Regions from separate parts of the Brachybacterium sp. AOP43-C2-M15 genome, predicted to be linked through region 1. Evidence: riboswitches for the same ligand, from Rfam matches in the RefSeq annotation. Region 1 holds a riboswitch; each other region holds the start of a gene.
What was found. Region 1 has a riboswitch for thiamine pyrophosphate ahead of ACT3SP_RS06270 (bifunctional hydroxymethylpyrimidine kinase/phosphomethylpyrimidine kinase). Riboswitches for the same ligand answer to the same signal wherever they lie in the genome.
Positions count from the first base shown of each region.

Region 2: linked by a shared signal. The riboswitch ahead of thiC (phosphomethylpyrimidine synthase ThiC) and the one ahead of ACT3SP_RS06270 (bifunctional hydroxymethylpyrimidine kinase/phosphomethylpyrimidine kinase) in region 1 are both predicted to bind thiamine pyrophosphate.
Region 3: linked by a shared signal. The riboswitch ahead of thiO (glycine oxidase ThiO) and the one ahead of ACT3SP_RS06270 (bifunctional hydroxymethylpyrimidine kinase/phosphomethylpyrimidine kinase) in region 1 are both predicted to bind thiamine pyrophosphate.

Region 1 covers NZ_JBQSWB010000004.1:225,079-234,337, reverse strand. The annotation lists gene ACT3SP_RS06295 (YlbL family protein) at 1-681, shown strand, start outside; gene ACT3SP_RS06290 (HAD family hydrolase) at 678-1,370, shown strand; gene ettA (energy-dependent translational throttle protein EttA) at 1,525-3,207, shown strand; gene ACT3SP_RS06280 (hypothetical protein) at 3,337-4,902, opposite strand; gene glgP (alpha-glucan family phosphorylase) at 5,200-7,764, shown strand; TPP riboswitch at 7,910-8,003, shown strand; gene ACT3SP_RS06270 (bifunctional hydroxymethylpyrimidine kinase/phosphomethylpyrimidine kinase) at 7,994-9,259, shown strand, end outside.
Region 2 covers NZ_JBQSWB010000007.1:228,427-237,685, reverse strand. The annotation lists gene ACT3SP_RS09930 (FAD-dependent monooxygenase) at 1-380, shown strand, start outside; gene ACT3SP_RS09925 (N-acyl-D-amino-acid deacylase family protein) at 364-1,980, shown strand; gene ACT3SP_RS09920 (RidA family protein) at 2,024-2,404, shown strand; gene ACT3SP_RS09915 (hypothetical protein) at 2,498-3,733, opposite strand; gene ACT3SP_RS09910 (cupin domain-containing protein) at 3,827-4,780, opposite strand; gene ACT3SP_RS09905 (NAD(P)H-dependent oxidoreductase) at 4,917-5,744, shown strand; TPP riboswitch at 5,860-5,970, shown strand; gene thiC (phosphomethylpyrimidine synthase ThiC) at 5,970-7,820, shown strand; gene ACT3SP_RS09895 (YdeI/OmpD-associated family protein) at 7,809-8,384, opposite strand; gene ACT3SP_RS09890 (Gfo/Idh/MocA family protein) at 8,444-9,259, opposite strand, start outside.
Region 3 covers NZ_JBQSWB010000001.1:52,334-61,592, reverse strand. The annotation lists gene ACT3SP_RS00220 (carboxyltransferase domain-containing protein) at 1-1,588, opposite strand, end outside; gene ACT3SP_RS00215 (LamB/YcsF family protein) at 1,585-2,355, opposite strand; gene ACT3SP_RS00210 (hypothetical protein) at 2,431-3,339, shown strand; TPP riboswitch at 3,376-3,482, shown strand; gene thiO (glycine oxidase ThiO) at 3,477-4,667, shown strand; gene thiS (sulfur carrier protein ThiS) at 4,664-4,912, shown strand; gene ACT3SP_RS00195 (thiazole synthase) at 4,915-5,781, shown strand; gene moeB (molybdopterin-synthase adenylyltransferase MoeB) at 5,778-6,929, shown strand; gene ACT3SP_RS00185 (Sir2 family NAD-dependent protein deacetylase) at 6,949-7,971, opposite strand; gene ACT3SP_RS00180 (hypothetical protein) at 8,031-9,259, opposite strand, start outside.

The DNA of each region.
Region 1 (9,259 bases):
GTCGCCGTGGCGCTGGACGAGCTGGGGATCGACTACGAGGACGTGGTCATGATCGCCGGGGTCCAGGAGGACGGCCCGGCCGACGGGACGCTCGAGACCGGCGACGTGGTCGTCGCCGTCGACGGCGAGCACGCGGCGGACGTCGACGGGTACCGCGATCTGATCCGCGCCGCGGGCCAGGGCGGCACCGTCGCGATGACCGTGCGGCGCGGCGGCGAGGAGCTCGACCTCGAGGTCCCCGCCGAGACGGTGGACGACAGCCCGAGGATGGGCGTGGTGCTCACCCCGGGCTACGAGTTCCCGATGGACGTCGACATCACCGTGGGCGGCATCGGCGGCCCCAGCGCCGGCATGATCTTCTCCCTCTCGGTCTACGACGAGCTCACCCCCGGAGCGCTCACCGGCGGCGAGCGGATCGCGGGCACCGGCACCATCGCGGAGGACGGCTCCGTGGGCGCGATCGGCGGGATCCGCCAGAAGATGGTCGGCGCCGTCGACTCCGACGCCGAGTACTTCCTGGCCCCCAGCGCCAACTGCGGTGACGTCCTCGGCTACGAGCCCGACGGCCTCGAGGTCGTCGCGGTGGCGAGCTTCGAGGAGGCGCTCACCGCGACCGAGACCATCGCCGGGAGCGGCAGCACCGAAGGCCTACCCACCTGTGAGGACGTGAGCAACCAGTGAGCAGGAAGAATCGCCGGCGCACACCGCCCAAGCCCACCGTCGTCTTCGACTTCGGCGGGGTGCTCAGCGCCGGGCACGACCCGGTGCCGGACATCCACGAGCTCCTCGGCGGGGACGCCGAGGCGCTCGCGCAGGCGCTGTGGGGCGAGCGCGCCGCCTATGATCGCGGCGCGCTGGACCCCGCCCAGTACTGGAGCGCGGTCGCGCGCGCCGTCGGCGTCGAGCAGCTCTCCGCGGACGAGATCACCGAGCTGCAGAAGGCAGACGACCGATACTTCCTGCGCCTGGACCCGCGCTCGCGCGCCCTGCTCCATGACCTCGCCCGCAATCAGGTGCGCCTGGCCCTGCTCTCGAACGCCTCGGAGGCCTTCGGGGAGTCCGTGCGCCGCACCGACTGGTTCGAGGCCTTCACCCTCGCGGTCATCTCGGGGGAGGAGCGGACGGTCAAGCCCGACCGTGAGATCTACGACGTGCTGCTGGACGTCCTGGCGCACGAGACCGGGGGAGTGTCGATCCCGTCCTCGCTGATCTTCTTCGACGACCGCGAGGAGAACGTGGCCGCCGCCCGTGCGCTCGGCATCGACGCCCACCTGTGGCCCCGCAACGGGCAGGAGCATCCCGACGGCACCGAGCACGGCTCCGACATCGCCCGACGCGTGCTGACCGAGCGGGGCATCCCGCTCGACTGAGCGTCGACCGGGCGCCCGCGCCCGTCCGGCGCGTCCGCCGTCGTTGCGGGTACAGTCGGATCGCGACGTCCCCTGCGCGGCGCCGCCCCAGGGCGCCCCGGGGACGTCCTCGACCACATCCTCCGAGACCACATCCTCCGAACAGGAACACGAGTTGGCAGAGTTCATCTACACCATGTACAAGGCCCGCAAGGCCGTGGGCGACAAGGTCATCCTCGATGACGTCTCCATGAGCTTCTACCCGGGTGCCAAGATCGGCATGGTCGGCCCCAACGGCGCCGGCAAGTCGACCATCCTCAAGATCATGGCGGGCCTGGATCAGCCCTCCAACGGCGAGGCCCGCCTCAGCCCCGGCTACAGCGTCGGCATCCTCCTGCAGGAGCCTCCGCTGGACGAGTCCAAGACCGTCCTGGAGAACGTCCAGGAGGGCATGGGCGAGCTGTTCAAGAAGGTGCAGCGCTTCAACGCCATCGGCGAGGAGATGGCCGAGCCCGACGCGGACTTCGACGCGCTGATGAGCGAGATGGGCTCCCTCCAGACCGAGATCGACAACGCGAACGGCTGGGACCTGGACTCCCAGCTCGAGCAGGCGATGGACGCGCTGCGCTGCCCGCCCGGCGACGAGCCGGTCACCCACCTCTCCGGCGGTGAGCGGCGCCGTGTCGCGCTGTGCAAGCTGCTGCTGGAGAAGCCCGACCTGCTGCTGCTGGACGAGCCCACCAACCACCTCGACGCCGAGAGCGTGCTGTGGCTCGAGCAGCACCTCCAGCAGTACGAGGGCGCCGTCATCGCCGTCACCCACGACCGGTACTTCCTCGATCACGTCGCCCAGTGGATCGCCGAGGTCGACCGCGGTCACCTCATCGGGTACGAGGGCAACTACTCCACCTATCTCGAGAAGAAGGAGGAGCGTCTCACCGTCCAGGGCAAGAAGGACCAGAAGCTCGCCAAGCGCCTCAAGGAGGAGCTGGAGTGGGTGCGGTCCAACGCCAAGGGCCGCCAGGCGAAGTCCAAGTCGCGTCTGGCGCGGTACGAGGAGATGGCGGCCGAGGCCGAGCGCACCCGCAAGCTCGACTTCGAGGAGATCACCATCCCGCCCGGCCCGCGCCTGGGCAACCAGGTGATCGACGCCAAGGACGTGAAGAAGGGCTTCGGCGAGCGCGTGCTCATCGACGGTCTCTCCTTCACCCTGCCGCCCAACGGCATCGTCGGCGTCATCGGCCCGAACGGCGTCGGCAAGACGACGCTGTTCAAGACCATGGTGGGCCTCGAGCCGCTCGACGACGGCGAGCTGAAGATCGGCAAGTCCGTCAAGATCAGCTACGTGGACCAGAACCGCGAGAACATCGATCCGGAGAAGAACCTCTGGGAGGTCGTCTCCGACGGGCTGGATTTCATCCAGGTGGGCAAGGTCGAGATCCCCTCGCGCGCGTACGTCTCCCAGTTCGGGTTCAAGGGCCCGGACCAGCAGAAGAAGGCCGGGATCCTCTCCGGCGGCGAGCGCAACCGCCTGAACCTGGCGCTCACCCTCAAGCAGGGCGGCAACGTGCTGCTGCTGGACGAGCCCACCAACGACCTCGACGTCCAGACCCTCGGATCGCTCGAGAACGCGCTGCTGGAGTTCCCGGGATGCGCCGTGGTCGTCTCGCACGACCGCTGGTTCCTCGACAGGGTCGCGACCCACATCCTGGCCTACGAGGGCACCGAGGAGAACCCGGCGAACTGGTACTGGTTCGAGGGCAACTTCGAGTCCTACCAGGCCAACAAGGTCCAGCGTCTGGGCGAGGAGGCCGCGCGGCCTCACCGCGTGACCTACCGTCGCCTGACCCGCGACTGACCCGGATCCCGGACCGCCGCGGCGCCCCCGCTCCCTCGAGGAGCAGGGGCGCCGCGGCGCGTCGGGACTGCTCGCGAGGTCTTCCGCCGGATCGACGTCCGCCGGGACGGCCTCCGCCGGGTCGGTGTCTCAGCCGTCACCGCCGGTGGCCGCGGGGCCGAAGGTCGCCACCACGCGGGGGGAGGGGGTGCCGGATTCGCTGCGGGGCGCCATCTCGCGGGTCACGAACAGCCGGTCGGCGGCCCCGGTACCGGTGAACTCGATCGTCCCGTCGTCCGCGACGTCGAGGATGCCCAGGCTGCGTGTGCTCCCCTCGCTCTCGCCCCACAGCTCGAGCACCTCGCCGTCCCAGCCGACCACGCCCTCGGCGCGCACGGCGGTGCCCTCCGTGCTGAGCACGGCGCGCCAGCTGCCGTTGTCGCTGAGACCGTCGATCGTCTCAGCGCCCGGGGCGAGGGACAGCTCGATCCAGGCGGCGGAGAAGTCGCGGGAGGCCTCGAGGTCCTGATGGGAGCTCAGCAGAAGTCCGCCCAGCACCAGGGCGCAGACCGTCGCCAGCGCCGCGACGGAGCGGGAGATCCAGGGGATCCCGCGCGGCGCCCTGACCGCGTCCCGGGCGCGCTGCTCCTCCCGACGCCGGTCGCGGCGGGAGCGCTCCTTCTCGTCGCCGCGCCGGAAGGCGAAGGCGGGCGCCGTCGCCGCTCCCGGCTCCTCACGCACCGGCGCTCCCTCGGCCCCCGGCGCCCCGTCGGCTCGCGGCGCCCCCGGCGCCCCCGGGGAGAGCGCCGACGGCTCCGCGGCGCTGCCGTGCACCCCGCCGGGCATCGCCGGCGGGCCCACCATCCTCCGCTGCGTGTCCGTCCCGAGCACCGGGGTGGAGTAGCTGCCGCCGTAGGCGGCTTCGGCGTCGGCGTCGGTCCGGGGCCCGGCCCCGATGTCCTCGAGGACAGCGGAGTGCAGGGCGCGCGAGGGAGCGACCGCGGTCAGCAGCGTCAGCGCGGCCGCCGCCTCGATCGCGTGCAGATGGATGCTCGCGGACTCCGGGGAGGCGGTCAGCTCCTGCAGCCGCTCGCGCTCCTCGGCATCGGCGAGGGCCAGGGCGTCCAGAGCGGCCAGACCACGGACCTCCGGAGCCGCCGGTCCGCCGAGCGGTCGCAGTCGGTCCAGGGCGCGGGCGAGAGGCTCGGCGGCGCCGCGTCGTGCGGACCCGCTGTAGGGGAACCGACCCTGGGCGGCCGACTCGACGAGGGCGCGCTCGGAGGGAGGCAGGGCCAGCAGCGTGCGCAGCACGTCGATCTCGCGGCGGTCGCTGGTTCGGTCCTCGACGCTGCCGTGCCCGGGGTCGAGCAGCGAGGGGACGTCCCCCGAGGGGCGCGTGGCCACGACCGCGCGTCGTGCCCGGTCGAGGACGGCCACCTCTCCGGGCAGCACGCCGGCGGCCAGATCGCCCGCATCGCGCAGGCAGGAGCGGAGCACGCTCACGGTGAGCCTCTCCGCCCGTGCCGAGGAGCCGGTGGCATGCGCGGCGAGGCCGTGGATGCGGGGGGCGAGCACGTCCACCAGGGCTCCGGCGGCGCGCCGATCGCCGGCCGAGGCGCGGTGCAGCAGCGTGCGGACGGGATCCAGCCGCTCCCGGAGGTCGATCGTGTCCTCGGGGACGGCAGGGCGCTCCCCGGTCCGTGCGTCGCTCCCCATCGGGCGCCTCCGTGCGTTCTCTGCTCAGCCGTGGCACCGACCCCCGCGGTGCCGGACCATTGTCGCAGTCAGGGTCCTCGCGCGTGGGAGGCTCGGCCGGGAGGGCGGTGCGGGGCCTCCGCGACCCCATGGAAAGAACGCGCAAGAACATGCTGAGCGGAGCTGCCCCGCCACGGGGTCAGGACGGCGAACGCACTGAAGCCGCAGGTGAGAGCCGGTGCTGTGGCGGTCGAGCCGTCACGGCCTCGACGCAAGACAGATGCAAGATCGAGGTCTGGCGTCGGGTATCGTGGCCGCATGAAGCCGATCTCCACGTTCACGGTCTCCTCCGACCTCCCGGGCGCCCTCGCCCCGCTGCGCGATCTCGCGCTGAACCTCCGCTGGACCTGGCGTCGGCAGACCGTCGACCTGTTCCGATCCCTGGATCCGCGGGCCTTCGCCGCCAGCGGCGAGAACCCCATCGCGATGCTCTCCCAGGTCTCTGCCGGGCGCCTCGCCGAGGCCGCTCGCGACGACGACTTCCTCGCGCGGATGCGCTCCGAGGTCGGCGATCTGCGCACCTACCTGGACTCCGGGCGCTGGTTCCAGCGGACCGTCCCGGGAACGCAGGGCGACGGCGACGGCTCCTCGATCGCCTACTTCTCCATGGAGTTCGGGATCTCCCCGACCCTCCCGATCTACTCCGGCGGTCTGGGCATCCTCGCGGGCGACCACCTGAAGTCCGCCTCCGACCTCGGCGTGCCGCTGATCGCGGTCGGGCTGCTCTACCAGTGGGGCTACTTCTCCCAGTCCCTCGACCGCAGCGGCTGGCAGCAGGAGGACTACCGGCTCAACGATCCCGAGCGGCTGCCGGTCGAGCCGGTCCTCGCCGCGGACGGCGAGCAGCTGCGGGTCGCGGTGACCCTGCCGGGGGAGCGGGAGGTCGCGATCGGCGTGTGGAAGGCGCAGGTGGGCCGCGTCCCGCTGCTGCTGCTGGACACCAACGTCGCCCCCAACGACGAGCAGGCCCGCGAGATCACCGACCGCCTCTACGGCGGCGACCACGAGCACCGCATCGTGCAGGAGATCGTGCTCGGCATCGGCGGAGTGCGCGCCGTCGAGGCCTTCACCGCCCTCAGCGGCGCCCCGTCGCCCACCGTGTTCCACCTCAACGAGGGCCACGCCGGGTTCTCGGGTCTCGAGCGCGTGGGACGCAGGATGGAGGACGGCGCCGGGTTCTCGGAGGCCGTCGCCGAGGTGCGTGCGGGCACGGTGTTCACCACCCACACCCCGGTGCCCGCCGGCATCGACCGCTTCGACGCCTCCCAGCTGCGCAGCTACCTCGACGCCGACGGCAGCGGGCTCTCGCGTCTGATCCCCTCGCTGCCGGTGGAGGCCGCGCTCGCACTCGGCATCGAGGAGGGCGGGGACGTGTTCAACATGGCCCAGCTCGGCTTCCGCATCGCCCAGCGCTCCAACGGGGTCGCGAGGCTCCACGGCGCCGTCTCCCGCGCCATGTTCCAGGACCTCTACCCCGGCTTCGAGGTGCCCGAGGTGCCGATCGGCTCGGTCACCAACGGCGTGCACCGTCGGACCTGGACCTCCGCGCACATGGACGACCTGTTCAAGAAGGCCCTCGGGGACGTGGACGTCTCGTCCCTGAGCGACTGGAGCGCACTGGCGACCCTCACCGACCACGAGCTCACCGAGACCCGCGATGCGCTGCGCGCGGACCTGGTCGACATGGCGCGCGAGCACGTCAAGGAGTCCTGGCTGCGCCGCGGTGCCGACGAGGCCGAGCTGGCCTGGACCGACCACATCCTCGACCCCCGCGCGCTGACCATCGGCTTCGCCCGCCGGGTCTCGACCTACAAGCGCCTGACGCTGATGCTCTCGGACCCCGAGCGGCTGAAGAGGATCCTGCTCGACGAGGACCGGCCGGTCCAGATCGTGGTGGCCGGCAAGTCCCATCCGGCCGATCGGCCCGGCAAGGAGTTCCTCCAGCAGCTGGTGCAGTTCGCCGACGACCACGGGGTGCGCCACCGCATCGCCTTCCTGCCCGACTACGACATCCGCATGGCCTCGGTGCTCATCGCGGGCTCCGACGTGTGGCTGAACAACCCGATCCGCCCGGAGGAGGCCTCGGGCACCTCCGGCATGAAGGCCGTCCTCAACGGCGGGCTCACCTTCTCCGTCTCCGACGGCTGGTGGGACGAGATGAAGGATGACTCGGCGGGGTGGACCATCCCCACCGCGGAGGTCGCCGACCAGGCGCAGCGCGACGCGATCGAGGCCGAGGCGCTCTACGAGATCCTCGAGCAGTCGATCGTCCCGCTGTTCTACGAGCGCGACGCCCGCGGCATGCAGCGCGGCTGGATGACGAAGGTCCGCTCCTCGCTGGTGAAGGTGGCCCCGCAGATCACCGCCGCCCGCATGGTCCGGGACTACGTCACCGACCTGTACCTCCCGGCGTCCCGCGCCGCCTCGGCCTTCGTCGCGGATCCCGCGCTGGCCGGCGAGTTCACCGCCTGGAAGGCGGGGGTGCAGGACGCCTGGTCCGGCGTCTCGGTCGCCGGGGTGCATCTCGAGGGCGTCGCCGACGGCTCCGTCCCCACCGGCGCCGAGATCACCCTGGTCGCCGACGTCGAGCTGGGCGGTCTGGGCGACGCGGACGTGCTCGTCGAGGCGGTCCTGGGAGAGATCGGCACCGGGGAGGAGATCATCGATCCTCAGCTGATCCCGCTGCAGCGGGGGGAGGACGGTCGCTGGACCGCCCGCTTCGCCCTCACCGCACCCGGCGAGAAGGGGTGCACCGTGCGGATCACCCCGCAGCATCCGGTGCTGGCCTCCCGCGCCGAGCTCGGGCTGGTCACCACCGCCTGAGAGGTGCCGGCCGGGACGACTGCCGGTCGCGGCCGCCGGCACGCTGCCCGACGTGCAGCAGATGACCACCGCCGCCCTCGCCCGGACTCGCGCCGCGATGGGCTGATGCCCGGGACCGGGCTGATCCCCGGGACTGGTACGTTGATCCGCGGACACGGGGTGCGCCCGCCGGCGCTGAGAACACACCCGTGGAACCTGATCTAGTTCGTACTGGCGAAGGGATGTCCCCATGACACCGACGTATCCTGCCCGAGTTCCCCGCGTGCTCTCGATCGCGGGCACCGACCCCTCCGGGGGCGCCGGCACCGCCGCGGACCTGAAGTCCATCGCCGCGGCGGGCGGCTACGGCATGAGCGCGGTCACCGCGCTGGTGGCCCAGAACACCCGTGGGGTCCGGGAGATCCACGTCCCGCCCGCGTCCTTCCTCACCGAGCAGCTCCGGGCCGTCGGCGAGGACGTGCGCATCGATGCCGTCAAGACGGGCATGCTGGCCACCGCGGAGATCATCCGCACCGTCGCGGCCTGGCTCGACGGGACCCCGCCACCGCTCCTGGTCGTCGACCCGGTGATGGTCGCGACCAGCGGGGACAGCCTGCTGGAGCCCGAGGCCGAGGAGGCGATGATCGACTTCTGCCGCCGCGCGGACGTCGTCACCCCCAACATTGAGGAGCTCGCCCGGCTGACCGGCCGCGAGCCCGCCGCCGACGAGCAGGAGGCTCTCGCCCAGGCGAGCCGATGGTCCGCGGAGACCGGGGTCGCCGTCGTGGTCAAGACGGGCCACCTCCGCTCCCGCCGGGTCACCAACAGCTGGGTGCGTCCCGACGGGACCGTGCACCCCGTCCGCTCGACCCGGCTCGAGGCGACCAGCACCCACGGCACGGGCTGCTCCCTCTCCTCGGCGCTCGCGACCCGGCTGGCGGCCGGGGACGGACCGGAGGAGGCGCTGGCCTGGTCGACCCGATGGCTCCACGAGGCGATCGCCCACGGCGAGGCGCTGCGGGTGGGGACCGGCCACGGACCGGTCGACCATTTCCACCGCGCGCGCCGTCTGCAGAGCGCCGGGGAGTCCACGCCGTGGCTGGTCCCGGCCCACCTGCCCGCGGTTCTCGGCACCGTGCAGGACGTCCCCGCGGCGCCGGGGCGCGAGGCCCCGGGGACGGAGCCGGTCCGCTCCGCCGTCCCGCCCGCCGGGCCCTGGACCGCCGCGCTGTGGGCGGCGGGGGAGGACACCGCCCGCGCGATCGCCGGCTCCGAGTTCGTGCGGGCCCTGGTCGACGGCAGCCTGGACGAGCTGGAGTTCGCCTTCTACCTCGACCAGGACGCCCACTACCTGCGCCGGTACTCGCGCTCGCTCGCCGCGCTGGCCGCCAGGTCGAGCGACCCCGCGGCCCAGGAGCTCTGGTCCCGCGGGGCCACGGACTGCCTGACCGTCGAGTCGGAGCTGCACCGCAGCCGTCTCGGGGACGGGGACGAGGCCGGGGCAGGGACCGAGCCC
Region 2 (9,259 bases), on a different contig from region 1:
GGCCGCGGCTGGGCGGACTGCTCGGCCAGTACCGGATCCGCTATCGCGCCGTGCCGGCAGGCGATCCTGTGCCTCGATGGGCCGCGGACCGCGCCGTCGGCCTGCGCCTGCCGCCCACCGCGCAGAACCGCTCCGCGCTGCGGGCGATGACCTGGCAGCTGCACTCCTACGGCGCCGAGGCCGACCGCCCCGTCGGGCTCCCCGACCGGATCGAGGGCCCGTTCGCCTTCCCCGAGGACCCGCTCGGGCGGCTGCGCACGGACCGCCTCCTGCTGGTGCGGCCCGACGGGTTCGTCGCCGCCTCCTGGCCGGTGCACGCCGGGGCGGTCGCGACGGCCGACGTGCAGGAGGTGCTCGACGCGCATGCCCTCACCCGCTGACGCGCCCGCCGGGGGCAGCCTGCTGATCCGCGGCGGCCGTCTCGTCGACGACCGTCGGATCGTCCGCGCCGACCTGCTGGTCGACAACGGGACCATCGCGGCGACCGGCGACCTCTCCCCCCGCGACCATCCGGAGGCGAGGATCCTCGAGGCCGACGGGCGCCTCGTCGCCCCCGGCCTGGTCGATGCCCACTCCCACGCCGAGGGCCTGGTCTTCGACGCCGAGGTGCAGCTCGCGCTGCTGCGCCAGGGCGTCACCACGATCATCGGCGGACAGGACGGCGTCTCCTACGCGCCCGGCGACGGTGCCTACGCCCATGCGTACTTCGCCGCCATCAACGGCCCCCACCCCCACTACCGCGGACCGCGCATCGCTGACCTGCTCGCGAGCTACGACCGGACGATCCCCCTGAACGTCGCCGTCCTGGTGCCGGCCGGCACGGTGCGCCACGAGGTGATGGGCAGCGCGGACCGCCCGGCGACCGAGGTCGAGGTCCGCGCGATGACCCGGCTCGTCACGGAAGGGCTCGCCGACGGCGCGGCCGGACTCTCCACAGGGCTGGACTACACCCCCGGGCTGTTCGCCGGGGCCGAGGAGATCGCCGCGCTGTGCCGCCCGCTCGCGCCGGCGGGCCTGCCGTACGTGACCCACATGCGCGGCGGCTACGAGGAGAACTCGCAGGCCGGCATCGAGGAGGTCGCCCGGATCGGACTCGCCGCAGGGGTCGGGGTGCACATCTCGCACTTCCACACCCGCGCCGCCGAGGCCGCGCGGCTGATGGACCAGCTCGCCCGGCAGGGGGTCGACGCGACCTTCGACGCCTACCCGTACACGCGGGGCTGCTCGCTGCTGGGCATGTCCCTGCTGCCCCCGGCCCTGAACGCCCTGGCCGGCGAGGAGGCGGCCGCGCTGCTGCGCGAGCCCGAGGAGCGCCGACGGCTGCGACGGGAGTGGTTCCCGCGCGTGGACGAGAACGCGAGCCTGGGCCCGCAGTGGCCCGAGCTGATCACGATCGCCCACGCCACCGCCCCGGAGTTCGCGGACGCCCACGGGCTCACCCTCGCGCAGCTCGCCGCGCGCCGCGGGAGCGATGCGGTGGACGCGGCCCTGGACCTCCTGGCCGCCTCGCGACTGGAGGTGAACGTGGTGATGGCCGTGCGCGACGAGCGCCGCGTGGAGGACCTCGGGCGCCTGATCGCGCATCCGCGGCACGTCGGCGGCTCCGACGGGATCTTCGTGGGCGCCCATCCGCATCCGCGCGCCCGCGGCACCTTCGCCTCCTATCTCGGCACCTACGTGCGCGAGCACGGATTCCTCGACTGGCCCGCCGCGATCGATCACCTCTCCACCGCACCTGCCCGCCGCTTCCGCCTCGGCGCGCGCGGCCGCCTCGTCCCCGGCGCGGTCGCGGACATGGTCCTCGTCGACCCGGACACCGTCCGCGACACGGCGACCTACGCGGACCCTCACGGACTCGCCGTCGGCATCGACGACGTCGTGGTCGGTGGCAGGGCGGTGCTCGCAGATGGCAGGCTGACCGGAGAGCATCCCGGCGGCGGCCTCCGCGCCGACCCGCCGGCAGGGGACCGACCGACATGACCCCGACCGCCACGAACCCGTCTCCACCGACCCGAGGAGCAGCATGACCCCCAAGGACGCCGTCCGCACCAGCAGCGCACCGCAGCCCGCCGGCCCCTACAGCCAGGCGATCGTGAGCGGCGACCTGCTGTTCACCGCCGGTTTCGGACCGCAGGACCCGGCGACCGGCGAGGTCGCGGACTCGGTCGCGGAGCAGACCCGGCAGGTGCTGCGGAACCTCCGGGCCGTCCTCGCCGAGCGCGGGGCGAGCCTCGACGACGCGCTGAAGACCACGGTGCACCTCGCGGACCTCGCCGACTTCGCGGAGTTCAACGACGCCTACCGCGAGTTCTTCTCCGAGCCGTTCCCGGTGCGCACCACCGTCGGCTCGCAGCTGGCGAACATCCTGGTCGAGATCGACCTGGTGGCCCGCCTCCCGCGCTGAGCCCTGGGGGCGCCCTGACCGGCCCTACCCGGATCCCGGCCGAGCCCTCTCCGAGCCCCTCCGAGCCCCTCCGGGCCCGTCCGGGGGTCAGGTCTAGAAGAACGTCTCGACCGCTTCGTCCACGGCACCGGTGGCCGGGTCCAGCAGCGGGACGAGCCGCCACTTGTCGAAGGCCGTGCAGGGGTGCGAGAGCCCGAGCACCACGACCTCGCCCACGGCAGGGCCGTCCTCTCCCTCCCAGCGCAGGAAGGCGTGCTGGTCGTTCAGCGCGGTGATCTCCGCCTGCGGCAGGGGGAGCTCCTCGCCGCCCAGCGCGGCGGCCCGGGCGAGGGGGCGCGGCAGGCCTTCGTCGAAGGGCACGTCCCGCTTGCCGGCGTCGAGCAGGGCGAGCCCCGGCTCGGGCCTCGAGACCACCCGGGCGTAGGCCCGCATCGCGGGGCGCAGCGCCTGGTCCGGGGCGATCCCCCGCTCGACATCGAGCGGGGAGATGCCCTGGTAGAAGCCGGAGTCGTGGACCAGATAGGCGCCGGAGCGGAGGATCCTGCGCATGCCCTGCAGCGGCGCGAGGGCCTCGGCGACCAGGTCGGGATAGGCGCTGCCGCCCGCGGTCGCCCACGGCACGCCCTCCACCAGCGGACGCAGCTGCTCCGCGAGCTCGGCGAGGCGGGAGCAGTAGGCGCCGACGGCCTGCAGCGCGGACTCCGAGCGGTCATGGCCGAGAGCCCCCTCGTAACCGGCGGCCCCGCGCAGGACGAGGGTGCTCGAGGCGGCCGCGCGCTCGGCGACCTCGAGCGCCTGCTCGAGGGTGCGGGCACCGGTGCGACCCCCGTCGGCTCCCAGCTCGACGAGCACCCCGAGCCGCGAGTCGTCCGGGAGCACCTGCTCGAGCAGGTCGATCGTGGCGACAGAGTCCGCCCAGAGCACGAGCTCCTGCTCGGGATGCGCCGCGAGGTGAGCGACCAGGCGGCGCAGCAGGGCCGGGTCGGTGCAGGCGTTGGCGAGCTGCACGGTGGGGATGTCGGCACGCAGGGCGACATCGGCCTGCCAGCCGGTCGCGACGGTGATCCCGGTGCATCCGGCCGCGAGCTGGCGGCGCCACAGCACCGGCGCCATGGTGGTCTTCCCGTGCGGCATCAGCTCGAGGCCGCGCTCCTGCGTCCACGCCTCCATCACCTGCAGGTTGTGGTCGATCGCCGCGTCGTCGAGCACGAGCAGCGGGGTGGAGAGGTCCCGCAGCCCCAGCCCCAGATCGGTGACCGGGCGTCCGATCGCGGAGGCGGGGAAGGACTTGTCGGTGGCCTGGACGGTGCGCGGAGCGGGAGGGGACATCGGGACCTCACGGGGCGTGACGACGGTGTGCGGGACTGCGGTCGACTCTACGCAGGAGCACGGCCGACGGCGAGGACGCGGCGGAGACGCGGCTCATCGGCGCGCACGGGTGGTCTCCCGATAGCGGCTGGGCCGCATCCCGTACTCCCGGGTGAACGCGGCGCTGAGCGCGAAGGAGCTCGAGTAGCCCACCTGCCGGGCGATCGAGTCGAGGGTGTCGTCACTCAGCTCGAGACGATCCGCCGCCTGGCACAGTCGCCATCCGGAGAGATAGGAGATCGGCGGCTCGCCCATCACCTCCGCGAAGCGGCGGGCGAAGGCGGCCCGGGAGACCCCGGCCCGGCGGGCCAGGGAGGCGACGGTCCACTCCTGTGCGGGATCGGCGTGCAGGGCACCCAGCGCAGGGCCGACGACCGGATCACCGGCGGCGCCGTACCAGGCGGGGGCGGAGACCTCCGCCAGGGCGAACCAGTCCCGCAGCGCCCCGATCAGCACGAGGTCCAGCAGCCTGTCGAGAACCGCCTGCTGACCGGGCTCGTCGTTGCCGAGCTCGCTCTCGAGGAGATCCAGGGCGGTCGACCGTTGCTCCTCGCGCGGGACGACGACGGCGTTCGGCAGGGCGCTCAGCAGCCGCTCGGCGATCCGGCCGGAGGTCGGGAGCGTCCCGGTCAGCAGCACGCTCTCCGCCGCGAGCCGCTCGCGGCGGACCCGGGCGTCCAGGCCCACGCGCTCGTTCGCGAGCACGGCGCCCTCCGCGTCGAGGCAGGAGCCCTCGGCCGTCACGACGCAGGTGGGCTCCGCCGCGCCGTCGAGGTCACTGCTCAGGAGGATCGGCCCGCGGCCGGTGAGGATCGCCAGGTCCCGTGCTCCCAGGGGCTCGGCGTCCCGTCCCTGCTGGTGGAGCCAGCCGCTCCCGCGGAGCAGGGTGGCGACGGTGATCGAGGATCCGGTCTCGACCCGGACGCTCCAGTGCTCGGTGAGCAGGCTGCGGTCGATCAGGGCGCCCGAGGAGCGGAGGTTGCCGAGCACTTCGGTGAGGATCTCCATCCCTCCAGCGTAGACGCTGGCATATGGATCTCAGCGTTCAGAGCATTCTCCGTCTCTCTCGGGGTGCGGTGGACTGGGTCATGACCGACGGAGCGACACTGCGCTCCGCACCGACCGCCCCACCTGGAGGTCCCTCGTGACCGTCGACCATCCCCCGCTCCCGGGCTCCGCCCTGTGGGTGCTCGCCCACCCGCGACAGCAGTCGCTGAGCGGCCACCTGTTCCGCGCCGGCACCCGGGCCCTGTCCCAGGGCCACGACGTGATGACCTCGGACCTGTACGCCCAGGGATTCGATCCCGTGCTCGGCGACCGCGACCTCGGAGAGCCCGCCGACCGACCGGGCAATCTGGCCGCGCTCGCCGGTGAGGCCTACACCCGGGGGCTGACCGCGACGGACGTCCGGGCCGAGCAGGAGAAGCTCGCGAAGGCCGAGCTGCTCGTGCTCCAGTTCCCCCTGTGGTGGTACGGCCCCCCGGCGATCCTCAAAGGCTGGCTCGATCGCGTGCTGACCGACAGCTTCGCCTACGACAGCGAGCTCGACCCCGAGCTCGGGATGCCGCGGCGGTACGGGGACGGCGGTCTCACCCGACGTCGGGCGCTCATCGTGGTCACCGCCGGGGACGACGAGCGCACGATCGGGCCGCGCGGGGTCAGCGGCGACCTGGATTCGCTGCTGTTCCCCCTGACCCACGGCGCCCTCTGGTACGTCGGCATCGACGTGCTGGACCTGCACGTCGTCCACGACGCCGACGGACTGGACGAAGTGGACGGCGAGCGCGAGACCCGGCGCCTGGTGGACCGATTGGCCGGGATCGACAGCGAGCCGAGCCGCCCCTATCGACGCCTGCGCGACGGGGACTACCCCGCGGAGCTGCGCGCCCTGGATCCGCGGATCGCCACCGGTCGCACGGATCTCGGCATCCATCGCCGCGACGCCGGGGTCGACCTCGGCGCCGTGGTCTGAGTGAGCCGTGGTCTGAGCGATCCGTGGTCCGAGCGATCCGTGGTCCGAGCGATCCGCCGCGTCCCGGCCAGGGGTCCTCTCCCCGTGACCGGCCGGGCATCTGCTACCGTCGTCGCCGATCCCTCGGGTGCCCGTCGCAGCGGGCTGAGATCGAACTGTCGCGGTTCGAGCACCGACCGAACCTGCCCCGGGTCATGCCGGCGAAGGAAGAAGGAGAGCGAGACGATGTCCGCACGCCCTGAGAACTACCCCACCCACAGCCTCGGCCACCTCGAGGACCCCGCCCACGGCATCCGGGTGCCCGTCACCCGGATCGCCCAGGACGATTCCCCCGCCGGTGTGCCGAACCCGCCGCTGGAGGTGTACCGCACCGCCGGGCCCGGCTGCGAGCCCGAGGTGGGCCTGGCCCCGATGCGCTCCGCATGGATCGACGGCCGAGAGGACGTCGAGACCTACAGCGGCCGCGGCCGCACCCTCGTCGACGACGGACGCAGCGCCGTGCGCCGCGGCGAGGCGAGCGCGGAGTGGCGCGGCGCGAGCCGACCCCCGCTGCGCTCCCTCCCGGGGCGCCGCGTCACCCAGATGCACTACGCCCGTCGCGGCGAGATCACCCCGGAGATGCGCTACGTGGCGCTGCGGGAGGACTGCGACGTGGAGCTGGTGCGCAGCGAGGTGGCGGCCGGCCGCGCGATCATCCCCGCGAACGTGAACCATCCCGAGGCGGAACCGATGATCATCGGCCGCGCCTTCCTGGTGAAGGTCAACGCCAACATCGGCAACTCGGCGGTGACCTCCTCGATCGCCGAGGAGGTCTCCAAGCTCGAATGGGCCACTCGCTGGGGCGCGGACACCGTCATGGACCTGTCCACCGGGGACGACATCCACACCACCCGCGAGTGGATCCTGCGCAACTCCCCGGTGCCGATCGGGACCGTCCCGATCTACCAGGCCCTCGAGAAGGTCGACGGGGATGCGAACGCGCTGACCTGGGAGATCTTCCGCGACACGGTGATCGAGCAGTGCGAGCAGGGCGTGGACTACATGACGATCCACGCCGGGGTCCTGCTGCGCTACGTGCCGCTGACCGCGAACCGGGTCACCGGGATCGTCTCCCGCGGCGGCTCGATCCTGGCGGGCTGGTGCCTGGCCCACCACCGGGAGAACTTCCTGTACGAGCACTACGACGAGCTGTGCGAGATCTTCGCCCGCTACGACGTGTCCTTCTCGCTGGGCGACGGGCTGCGCCCGGGGTGCCTGGCGGACGCGAACGACGCCGCCCAGTTCGCCGAGCTCGACACCCTCGCGGAGCTGACCCGCCGCGCCTGGGAGCACGACGTGCAGGTGATGGTCGAGGGCCCCGGGCACGTGCCGCTGCACCTGGTGCGCGAGAACGTGGAGCGCCAGCAGGAGCTGTGCGACGGCGCGCCCTTCTACACGCTCGGCCCCCTGGTCACGGACATCGCCCCTGCCTACGACCACATCACCTCCGCGATCGGCGCCACCGAGATCGCGCGCCACGGCACCGCGATGCTCTGCTACGTCACCCCGAAGGAGCACCTGGGGCTGCCGGACCGCGACGACGTGAAGACGGGCGTGATCACCTACAAGATCGCCGCCCACGCGGCCGACGTCGCCAAGGGTCATCCGGGCGCCTCCGCCCGGGACGATGCCCTGTCGAAGGCGCGCTTCGAGTTCCGGTGGCGGGACCAGTTCGGGCTGTCCCTGGACCCGCAGCTGGCCGAGGAGTACCACGACGAGACCCTGCCGGCGGAGCCCGCGAAGACGGCGCACTTCTGCTCCATGTGCGGTCCGAAGTTCTGCTCGATGCGGATCTCGCAGGACATCCGCGACACCTACGGCGACGCCTCCGCCCAGGAGCGGATCGCCCGGGAGGGCATGGCCGCGAAATCCCGGGAGTTCCGCGAGCAGGGCGGCACGGTGTACCTGCCGACGCCGACGGTGGCGGGCGGCACCATGGGCAGCGCCGGGGGCGGCACCGCGGGCAGCGCGGAGGACAGAGCCGTCGGCGCGGCCGCCGGCTCGACGGGCGGCGCCGCGGACTCCTCAGGTCGCTGAGCGCCCCAGCTTCTCGACCAGCGCCGTGATCCGGCGCGCGCGGGTGGCCTCGTTCGGAGCGCTGAGGACCGGGTGCAGCGCGGAGTACCGCGCGGTGTCGGCGAGCCGGGCGAAGGCCACCTCCGCGGGAGGCGCCGCGGCGAGGGCGCGGACCAGGTCCTCGGGCGCCTCGGCCGTCGCCGGGCCGGGGTAGGCGCGCTCCCAGCGGCCGTCGGCCCGCGCGAGGTCCACCTCGGCGAGACCGCGCTCGCGCATCCTCCCGTCGGCGACCAGGCGGGCGACGATCTCGACGTTGCGCTGCGACCAGATCGAACGGGGCCGGCGCGGCGTGAAGCGCTGCCGGAAGGCGTGCTCGTCATGGCCGCGGCGCTGGCCGTCGATCCAGCCGCTGCACAGCGCCTCCTCGAGGGCCTCCTGATAGGTGAGCGCGGTCGGGGCGTCCTTCCCCTTCTTCGCCATCAGGAGCCACACCCCGTCGGAGCTGTCCTCGTGCTCCTCGAGCCAGGCGCGCCAGGCGGGCGGGTCGGGGATCACCAGGGGCGGTGGAAGCTCGGCGGCGCTCATGCTCGCCAGTCTGCCCGGAGGTGCGGACAGGGGCTGTCCGCGGAGGTCGTCGATGCCGGTCAGGCCCGGACCGGCTCCGTCACGATCTGGCCGTTGTCGAAGTACTCCAGCATCTCGGCCCGCAGCAGCGGGACCTGGACGGGCATGCCGCCGCTGCGGATGGACTCCGCACCGCAGACTCCGGTCGCCACGGCTTCGCGCGCCGCGACCACGGACACGTCGGTCGCACCGCCCTCCCGCGCGAAGCGCAGGAACTCCGCGACCAGTGCCGGGTCCGCACCGCCGTGCCCGCCCTCGGCCCGGGCGACCACCTCGACCGCGTCGGGCCGGCCGGGCCCGGAGCGGCGCGACTCCCAGATGTGGATCTGCGATCCGGCGCCGTCGCCCATGTTCTCGATCCGGCCGGCGTCCCCGATCACCGTGTAGTTGCGCCAGTAGTCCGGCGTGAAGTGGCACTGCTCGTAGGAGGCCAGCACGCCGTTGTCGAGCGTCATGTTCAGCATCGAGATGTCCTCGACGTCGACGACGGGGTTGAGCTCCTTCTGCGCCGTGGGCGGCCAGATGTCCGCGTCGTACCAGTCGCCCATGCGGCGGTCGGAGTTGTCCCGGCGATCCGTGACGTCCCCGTACACCGCGAGGTCCCCGATGCCGGAGACCCGGCGCGTGTACCCGCCGGCGAGCCAGTGGATGACGTCGATGTCGTGCGCGCCCTTCTGCAGCAGCAGGCTGGTCGACTTCGAGCGGTCCGCGTGCCAGTCCTTGAAGTAGAAGTCCCCGCCCGTGCCCACGAAGTGACGGCACCAGACGGCCCGCACCCGGCCGATGCGGCCGGAGTCCACGATCGCCTTCATCTGGCGGATCACCGGCATGTGGCG
Region 3 (9,259 bases), on a different contig from region 1:
GCAGCTCCTCGCGCGGGCCCAGGATCACCGGGAGCTCGAGAGCGGGCGCCGACCCTGCCGGCCCCGCCGTCGCTGCCGGCCCTGCCGTCGGTGCCGTCGGGGGGACGGGCACGCCCGCGTCCGAGTCGCCCGGGGAGTCGGCGGGCGCGACGGCGGCGGGGACGGCGTCCAGCCCGTCGCTCGGGCCGGCCAGCAGCACGTCCCCGGTCCGGAGCGGCGCGGGCCCGAGCGCGGCCAGGGTGTCGCGGGACAGGGCGCCGAGCACGGGCCCGCCCTGGTGCCCGTCCGACGGCCCGACGTCGGCGGGTGCGGAGCCGGTCCCGGCGCCGGGACCGGGGACTCGGGCGTCCGGCGCCGGTCCCGTCCCGTCGGCCGCTCGCACCCCGCGGATCCCGCCGCGGATCGCGAGCACCAGGTGCAGGCCCTGCGTCGCCGGTCCCGCGTCGAGGAGATCCCCGGCATCGAGGGCGATCGGCCGCTCCCGGGCCTCGGCGGCATCGAGCTCGAGGTCACGACCGTCCTCGTCGTGGCGGTGCACGACCAGCGGGGCCCGGGCACCGGAGACCGCGACCACCGTCGGCGCCATGGCGCGCAGCCGCAGCGGCCCGATCGCCGTCTCCAGCACCGCGGAGCGCGCGGGATTGCCGACGGCGAGGTTCGCACGCAGCATCGCGCCGCGGTCGAAGGCGCCGGAGCGGCTCACGCCGATGGCGGCGCGGCCGGGACGGCCGTCGTCCTCCACCACGGACCGGGGCCCGGGCGAGAGCACCTCGAGCACCGGGCTGCCGGGCACGGGCTGCGCGGACCGGGGCCGACGGCGCCCCAGACGACCGGGCACGGCGGCGGCGCCGCGGGCGGCGCGGGAGAGCGCGGTGGTGGGTGCGGCGGCCCGTGCCGTCGGCCGCTGCGGGGCGAAGCGCACCCGGGTGCCGGGGGCGAGCAGGGCCGGGGCCTCCCGGTCCACGTCGAACAGCACGGCGTCGCTGCGGCCGATGAGCTGCCAGCCGCCGGGGGACGGGCGAGGGTAGATGCCGCAGTACCGGGAGGCGAGGCCGACGGCGCCGGCCGGCACGGCGGTGCGCGGCTCGCCGCGGCGGGGCACGTCCCAGGGCGGGCCGACGGGGGCCGCGGAGTCCTCGGCGAGCAGATACGCGAAGCCGGGGGCGAAGCCGCCGAAGGCCGCCGTCCAGCGCGCCGCGGAATGGGCGTCGATCAGCGCGTCCGTCCCCATCCCGAGCAGAGCGGCGACCACGTCCAGGTCCTCGCCGTCGTAGACCACGTCGACGGTGACCTCCTCGCCCGGAGAGTCCTGCCGGTCCGGGACGGGCAGCTCGCGCAGCAGCGCGGTGAAGTCCTGCAGGTCCTGCGGGGCGGTGCCGGCGAGCAGCAGGGTGCGCTCGGCCGGGACCAGGTCCACCAGGTGCTCCGGGGACAGGGCCTGCACCGCGGCCGCGACGGCGAGCACCGCGGCGGTGTCCGGGTACTCGGCCAGCAGCGCGGTCTCGCCGGCGCGATGCACGGCCAGCGGGGGGTCGAGGGTGTCGGGGATCGTGCTCGTCGGCCGCGCGACCTCGCCGTTCCCGCTCACAGCGCCGCCTCGAGCCGCACGCCCGCCGACTCCAGGCCGGCGCGCACCGCCCGGGCGAGCTCCACCGCGCCGGGGGTGTCGCCGTGCAGGCAGAGGGAGCGGACCGGCAGCTCGACCCGGCTCCCGTCGGCCGCGCGCACCCGCTGCTCGGTGGCGATCGACAGGGCCTGCTCGGCGACCGCCGCGGGATCGGTGAGCACGGCGCCGGGCAGAGCGCGCGGCGTCAGGGTGCCGTCGGGGAGATAGGCGCGATCCGCGAACCCTTCGAGCACCACCTCGATCCCGGCCCTCCGCGCGACGTCGACCACGACGGCGCCGGGCGCGGCGACCAGCGGCAGCTCGCCGCCGAGCTCCTGCAGCGCCTGCACCACGGCGGCCGCCTGGGCCTCGTGATGGGCCAGGGCGTTGTAGAGGGCGCCGTGCGGCTTCACCCCGCGCACCTGCGCCCGCTCGGCCCCGGCCATCGCCTGCAGCGCCCCCACCTGCACGATCAGCAGATCGGTGAGGTCGGCGGGAGAGACGTCGAGGAAGCGCCGGCCGAAGCCGCCCAGATCCGGATAGGCGACGTGCGCGGTGATCGCGACGTCCCGGGCGCGGGCCGCACGGGTCGCCGCCCGCATGGTCCCCGGGTCCCCGGCGTGCCCGCCGCAGGCGATGTTCGCGGTGGTGACCACGTCGAGCATCGCGGCGTCGTCCCCCATCGACCAGGCGCCGTAGCCCTCCCCGAGGTCGGCGTTGAGGTCGAGCGGCGTGAGCTGGGCGGTCATCGGGGATCCTCTCCTTCACGCGGGGCGGCGGGGCATGTCCATTGTCGGCCCTCCGGAGGCCGATAGTGTCGAATCATGAGCCAGAACCCCGCCGACCGGCCCGTCGGCGCCACCCAGGATCCGTCCCCCACCACGCCGGGGGCGGTCCCCGACCTCCCGGCGGGTCTGGGATCGAGCGATCCTGCGGCCCCGATCCGCTTCTCCTCGTCGGACGTCTCCGCGGCGGCCGAGGTGCTGCAGCGGTCCGAGCAGGGCGACGCGGAGCTGCTGCTCGCCCTCACCGACGAGCAGCTCGCCGCGCTCGACGGCTACGAGCGGCGCCAGTTCACGGCGACGCCCTGGCTCGACGAGCACCCCGACCGGCGGAGCTTCGCGGCCGGGGTCGGGCTGCGGGCGCTCATCGCCGCCGGTCAGGTCCGCGAGACCGTCGACCCGGAGAGCGGACGGGCGCAGTGGCGAGCGGACCCCGAGCTCGCCGGCTGCCTGGTGCTGCGGCGCACCGCGACCCTCTTCCTCACCGCCGAGCGCACCGTGCAGACCGCCCAGGGCCCCCAGGTGCAGCGCCTGCACCACTGTGTGCACGACGACGGGGTGCTCGAGGAGGAGGTGACACCCCTCGGCATCCACCGCTTCACCCCGCTGCGGCGGGAGCAGGCCGTCGCCCGGCTGGTGCACCTGCTGGACCCCGAGGGCACGACCACCCGGTCGGGCGAGCCGCTGCGGGTGCGTTCCTCCGCTCTCGCGAGCAGCGCGATCGCCCAGCAGCTCGCCCTGACCCGCGCGCTCACCGTGCTGACCGTGGTCCGCACGGCCGACGGGACGGTGCAGCAGGCCAGCGTGTACGCGACACCGGAGGGGGTGCTGACGATGGAGGCCCTCGATCCCGGCGCGGACGACCCGCAGCTGGAGTTCCGCGCCGTGGACGCCGAGGACCTGCGCGCCCTCGCCACCGTCCTGATCACCGGCGGGGGAGCGCCCGGGTGACCTCTCTGCGCGGGAGGCGTTCGACGGCATAGACTCGAGACCTTCCGTGGGAGCCCGGGGTGCCGGGCTGAGAGGGCGCGCAGCGCCGACCACCAGCACTGGATGCGGATCATGCCGTCGTCAGGAGGAGAGCGCTCATGCAGCACGTCGTCGTCATCGGAGCGGGCATCGTGGGCCTGCTCACCGCGTACGAGCTGCGCCGCCGCGGGCACCGGGTGGAGCTGCGCTCGCAGGGGATCGCCGAGGGGGCGAGCTTCGCCGCCGCCGGGATGCTCGCCCCCGCCGCCGAGATCCAGCACGGCCAGGGGCCGCTGTGGGACATCATGCGCGCGGCCGGGGAGCTGCACCGCGAGCTCGCCGCGGAGCTCCCCGGCGCCGGGTACCGCGACGCCTCCACCCTCGTCGTCGGCCGGGACGCCGCGGATCTCGCGGACCTGCGCGCCCTGGGCGCCGTCCAGCGCGCGACCGGGGCCGAGGTGCGGGAGCTCACGGGCGCCGCGCTGCACCGCGAGGAGGGGGCGCTGCTGCGCGGGCTCGCCGGCGGCGTGCTCCTCGAGCGCGATCACCAGGTCGACCCGCGACGGCTCGCGGCGAGCGTCCTCGACGCCCTCGGGGCGACGGGGCCCTCGGACCCCGCGCCGCGCTCGGCCCGCTCCGTGCCCGGAGCCGGACCGCCCGTCGAGATCCGGCGGGGCGCGGTCACCGACTGCGCGGGGATCGAGGCCGACGCCGTGGTCCTCGCCGCCGGGCTCGGCGTCCCGGCGATCGACGGACCCCATCGCGCGCTCGACCTCTCCCTGCGCCCCGTCCACGGCGACATCCTGCGCCTGCGGGTCCCGCAGTCGCTGCTCCTGCCGGGGGAGGAGAACCTCGTCGGACGCACCGTGCGCGCCCTCGTGCGGGGCCGTCCCGTCTATCTCGTCCCCCGCGACGACCGCACCCTCGTGCTCGGCGCCACCAGCCGCGAGGACGACCTCGCGGGCACCTCCGCCGGCGGGGTGCTGCAGCTGCTCCAGGACGCCGCGGAGATCCTGCCCGCCGTGCGCGAGACCGAGCTGCTCGAGGTCACCACCCGCGACCGCCCCGGCACGCCCGACGACCTCCCGCTGCTCGGCCCGGTCCCCGGAGCCGAGCACGTGATCGTCTCCACCGGCTACCACCGCCACGGGATCCTGCTGGCCGCCTGGGCCGCGCAGCGCACCGCCGATCTGATCGACGCAGTCCCCCCGGACTCCCGCACGGCCGAGCACCTGCACGCCGTGCGCCCCGACCGCTTCACCCCCGGCGCCGCTCCGACCGGCGCCCCTGTCTTCGAGGAGGCCCGATGACCAGCACCCTTGCTCTCACCGTCAACGCCGAGGAGCGCGCGGTCCCCGCCGCGTGGACCGTGCGCGATCTCGTCGCCGATCAGGTCGGCCAGGAGGTCGGCGAGGACGGTCGCGCCGCCGACGGCGGATCGCTCGGCGTCGCCGTCGCCGTCGACGACGCCGTCGTCCCCCGCAGCCGCTGGGCCGCCACCGCTCTCACCGACGGTGCGCGCTGCGAGATCGTCACCGCCGTCCAGGGAGGCTGAGCATGACCACCACCGATCGCGCTCCCGCGGCTCCCTCTCCTGGGGCTCCCTCTCCTGCGGGCGACCCGCTGGTCGTCGCCGGCCGGGCCTTCGCCTCCCGGCTGATCATGGGAACGGGCGGAGCCCGGGACCTCGCCGCCCTCGAGCGGGCCCTGATCGCCTCCGGCACCGCTCTGACCACGGTCGCCATGCGCCGCTACTCGACGCAGACCCGCGGCTCGGTGTTCGAGCTGGTGCGCCGTCTGGGCATCGACGTGCTCCCGAACACCGCCGGCTGCTACAGCGTGCGTGACGCGGTGCTGACCGCCGAGCTCGCCCGCGAGGCGCTCGAGACCGACTGGGTCAAGCTCGAGGTCATCGCCGACGAGGAGACCCTCCTTCCCGACGGGGTGGAACTGCTCGAGGCCACCGAGGAGCTCGTGCGGCGCGGCTTCACCGTGCTCCCGTACACGAGCGACGACCCCGCGCTCGCCCGCCGGCTCGAGGACGCCGGCGCCGCCGCGGTGATGCCGCTCGGCAGCCCCATCGGCACCGGACTGGGGATCCTCAACCCCCACAACATCGAGATGATCTGCGAGCGGGCCGGGGTGCCCGTCGTCCTCGACGCCGGGGTCGGAACCGCCTCCGACGCCGCGCTCGCCATGGAGCTGGGCTGCTCCGCCGTGCTCGTGGCCAGCGCCGTCACCCGTGCCCGCGAGCCCGAGGACATGGCCCGCGCCATGGACCTGGCCGTGCGCGCCGGGCGCGCGGCCGCGGGGGCCGGTCGCATCCCGCGCCGCCGCCTCGCCCTGGCCTCCTCGGCCCCCGACGGGCTCATCGACCCCGTCGAGCGCGGAGAGAGCGGCGGACGGGAGGCCGAGTCGTGGTGACCCACCCCCCGCTGGTCGAGCCCGGGCCGGAGCTGCGCCCCGACCAGATCGACCGCTACCGCCGCCAGATCACCCTCGCCGCGATCGGCACCCTCGGCCAACGGCGCCTGCGCGCCGCCCGCGTCCTCGTGGTCGGCGCCGGCGGCCTGGGCACCCCCGCGCTGCAGTACCTCGCCGGCGCCGGCATCGGCACCCTCGCCGTCGTGGACGACGACGTCGTGGACCTCTCCAACCTCCACCGCCAGGTCATCCACGGCACCGAGGGTCTCGGCACCCCCAAGGTCGACTCCGCCGCCGACGCGGTGCGCCGGATCAATCCGGAGGTCTCGGTCGAGACCCATCGGACGCGCCTGGACGCGGAGAACGTCGTCGAGCTCGTGCGCGGCCACGACGTGGTGCTGGACGGCTCCGACAACTTCGCCACCCGCTACCTCGTGGCCGATGCCAGCGAGATCACGGGCGTGCCCGTGGTCTGGGGTGCGGTCCTGCGCCACCACGGTCAGGTCAGCGTGTTCTGGCCCGGTCGCAGCGCCCACTACCGCGACGTGTTCCCGGAGCCGCCGGCACCGGGCGAGGCGCCCTCGTGCGCCGAAGCCGGGGTGATCGGCACCCTGCCCGGGATGATCGGCACGGTCATGGCCTCCCAGGTGGTCCAGCTGGTCACCGGGACGGGCCGGCCGCTGGTGGGCACGCTCATGCTCTGGGACGAGGCGACCAGCTCCACCCGCTCACTGCGCATCGCGCGGGATCCGGACCGGGCCCCGGCCACGCGCGTCGAGGTGCCCGCCGCCGCGGACCCGTCCTGCCGGAGCGGCGGTCCGACGCAGGAGGAGACCCTCGACGTCCCGGCGCTGCGCCGGCTGCTGGACGGCGGCGTGACCCTCGTGGACGTGCGCGAGCCGTGGGAGACCGCCGCGGGCACGATCGACGGTGCGCACCCGATCCCGCTCGGGGAGGTCCTGGACCGCGGCGCGGAGGCGCTGCCCGGCGGCGTCGGCGGGGGCGAGGTGGTGCTGTTCTGCCAGGGCGGGGTGCGCTCCGCCCAGGCCCTGGAGAGGCTGCGACCGGCCTGGAGCGGGCGCGAAGGGCACCTGCGTCATCTCCAGGGCGGCTATGCGGCCTGGTCGGCGGACTCCTCGCAGCCCTGAGCCGCTGCCGGAGCCGGCCTCAGCCGGCGAGGGCCGACCACCGTGCCAGGACGTCCTCGAGCCGACCGTGCAGCCGCAGCGTCGCCTCGGGGTCGGCGCGGGTGGGTCCGTCGTTGAGGATCACGACGTCCTTGCCCGACTTCCCGGCGGCGCGCACGAAGCGCAGCCCGGACTGCACCGTGAGGCTCGAGCCGAGCACCAGCAGCGCCTCGGCGGCCTCCAGCGCCGCGAAGGCCGCGGCGACCACCTCGGGCCGGGCGGACTCCCCGAAGGACACCACGTCCGGCTTGAGGATCCCGCCGCACAGGGCGCACGGCGGATAGCGGAAGGTGCTGGTGCGATCCACCTCGGCGTCGCCGTCCGGGGCCTGGGCCGCATCGGCGGCGAGCTCCGGCAGGCGCGCGGCGAGCTCGGGGTTCATCGAGAGCATCCGCTGATGGAGAGCGGTGCGCGCGGAGAGCGCATCGCACTGCTGGCAGCGCACCCGGTCCAGACGTCCGTGCAGGTCGACCACCGGATCCGAGCCCGCGGCCGCATGCAGCCCGTCCACGTTCTGGGTGATCACCGCGGTGAGGGGGAGGGGTGTCGGGTCGAGCGCCGCGAGCAGTCGATGGGTCGCGCCGGGACGGGCGCTGCGGAACTGCTCCCAGCCCACCGTGGAGCGTGCCCAGTAGCGGCGCCGTGCGAGGTCGTGGCGCATGAACTCCTGGTAGGTCATGGGGGAGCGCGGCACCGCATCGCGACCTCGGTAGTCCGGCAGCCCGGAGCCCGTGGACATGCCGGCACCGGTGAGCACCGCGACCGGGCGTCCGCGCAGCAGCGCGAACCCTGCGTCGATCTCGTCCGGGACGCTCCGCAGGCCGTACTGCGCCCCCTCCATCGGCCCCCAGGCGGGCAGGCGCGGCCCGCCGCGGGTGGGACCGGGGCCGTCCAGCGGTGCGCGGGCGGCGGTGGAGAACCAGCGGCCGACGTCGGCGGCGGGGCCCGCCGTGCCCGGGACGGGAGCGTCCGGTTCGGTGTCGGAGCGGTGCGCGCGGCTCATCCCTCGAGCGTAGGCGCTGGGGCCCGGGCGTCGCGGGCGACCGTCTCCGCCGTCGCGGGTCAGCGGGCGGGCAGCGGCAGGATCCTCTCGTGACGGGCTCCCCAGCGCGCCGGCAGGCCGGGGGAGTCCGGGCCGTCGTCCCACCCGGCCGCCATCAGCGCCAGCGCCACGAGGGTGCCGCCGTTGGCCGGCAGGTAGGCGGGCAGTCCGGGGCGCTGGGGGAAGTGCCCGGCGCGGTCGCAGCGGTTCTTCACCGTCGGCAGCAGCAGGGCGTCCACCGCATCCTGCGGACGTCGCAGACGAGCCGCCGTCATCGCCAGCGCCGGGCAGTCCCAGCCCCAGGTGGAGTCCCAGTCCCAGTCCGCCAGCGCGTCCTCGAGCGCGGCCCCGGCCGCCTCGTCGGGGATCGTCCCGGTGGGCGGCACCATGCCGTGGGCCAGCAGATGCGAGGGATGATCGGACCTGTTCATCGCCGGTCCCGCCCGGAAGGTCGTGAGCCTGCCGTCGGCGCCCAGCGGGGAGTGGATCCGCTCGGCGATCGCGGTGAGCTCCCCGGCATCCCGCGCCCCGCGCCGGTGGCGCCAGCCGTCGGCCACCCGCAGCGCCCACGCCGTGTAGGCGAGCTCGAACGCAGGGTCCCGCAGATGCCGCCGCTCCGGGACGTGCCGCTCCTGGGCGCCGATCAGCGGCGGCCCCAGGCCGAGGCGCTTCCCGTCCGGCCGCAGCAGGTCCTGCAGGCACAGCGCCGTCTGCTCGACCAGCTCCTGCAGCATCGGATCGGCGCCGGAGGCGGGATCGGCGCGGCGCACGAGCTCGGCGAGGTGGATCGGGTGGGGCTGCTGCCACAGCAGGAACGGCCCGATGTCGCTCGGGGACTCTCGCAGGTCGGGGCCGATCTGCTTGGGCCAGCGCGCCCCGCGGCATCCCTGCCGTCGGGCCGTCTCCTGCGCGACGGGCAGCGCCGTGGCGTAGAAGGACAGGCTGCGGCGCAGCGAGGGCGCATCGCCCCAGAGGGCGAAGTGGGCCGCATGCCACCAGTGCATCTCGAGATGGAACTTGCCGTGCCACGAGTTCGCGAGCAGACCGGTCTCCGCCGGCGGGAGCTCCCCGGCGGCATGGACCCGCTGGAGGTAGCGGGACAGCACCGCCCTCCGCTCGATCTCCTCGGCCCGGGGGTCGTCCGCCGCGCCCAGATCCAGGACGCCGGTCGTCTCCCAGTGCTCCGCCCAGAAGCGTGCCGCCCTCTCGCGCACCGCGGGACCGGTCGGCTCCGGCAGTCGGCCCCGGG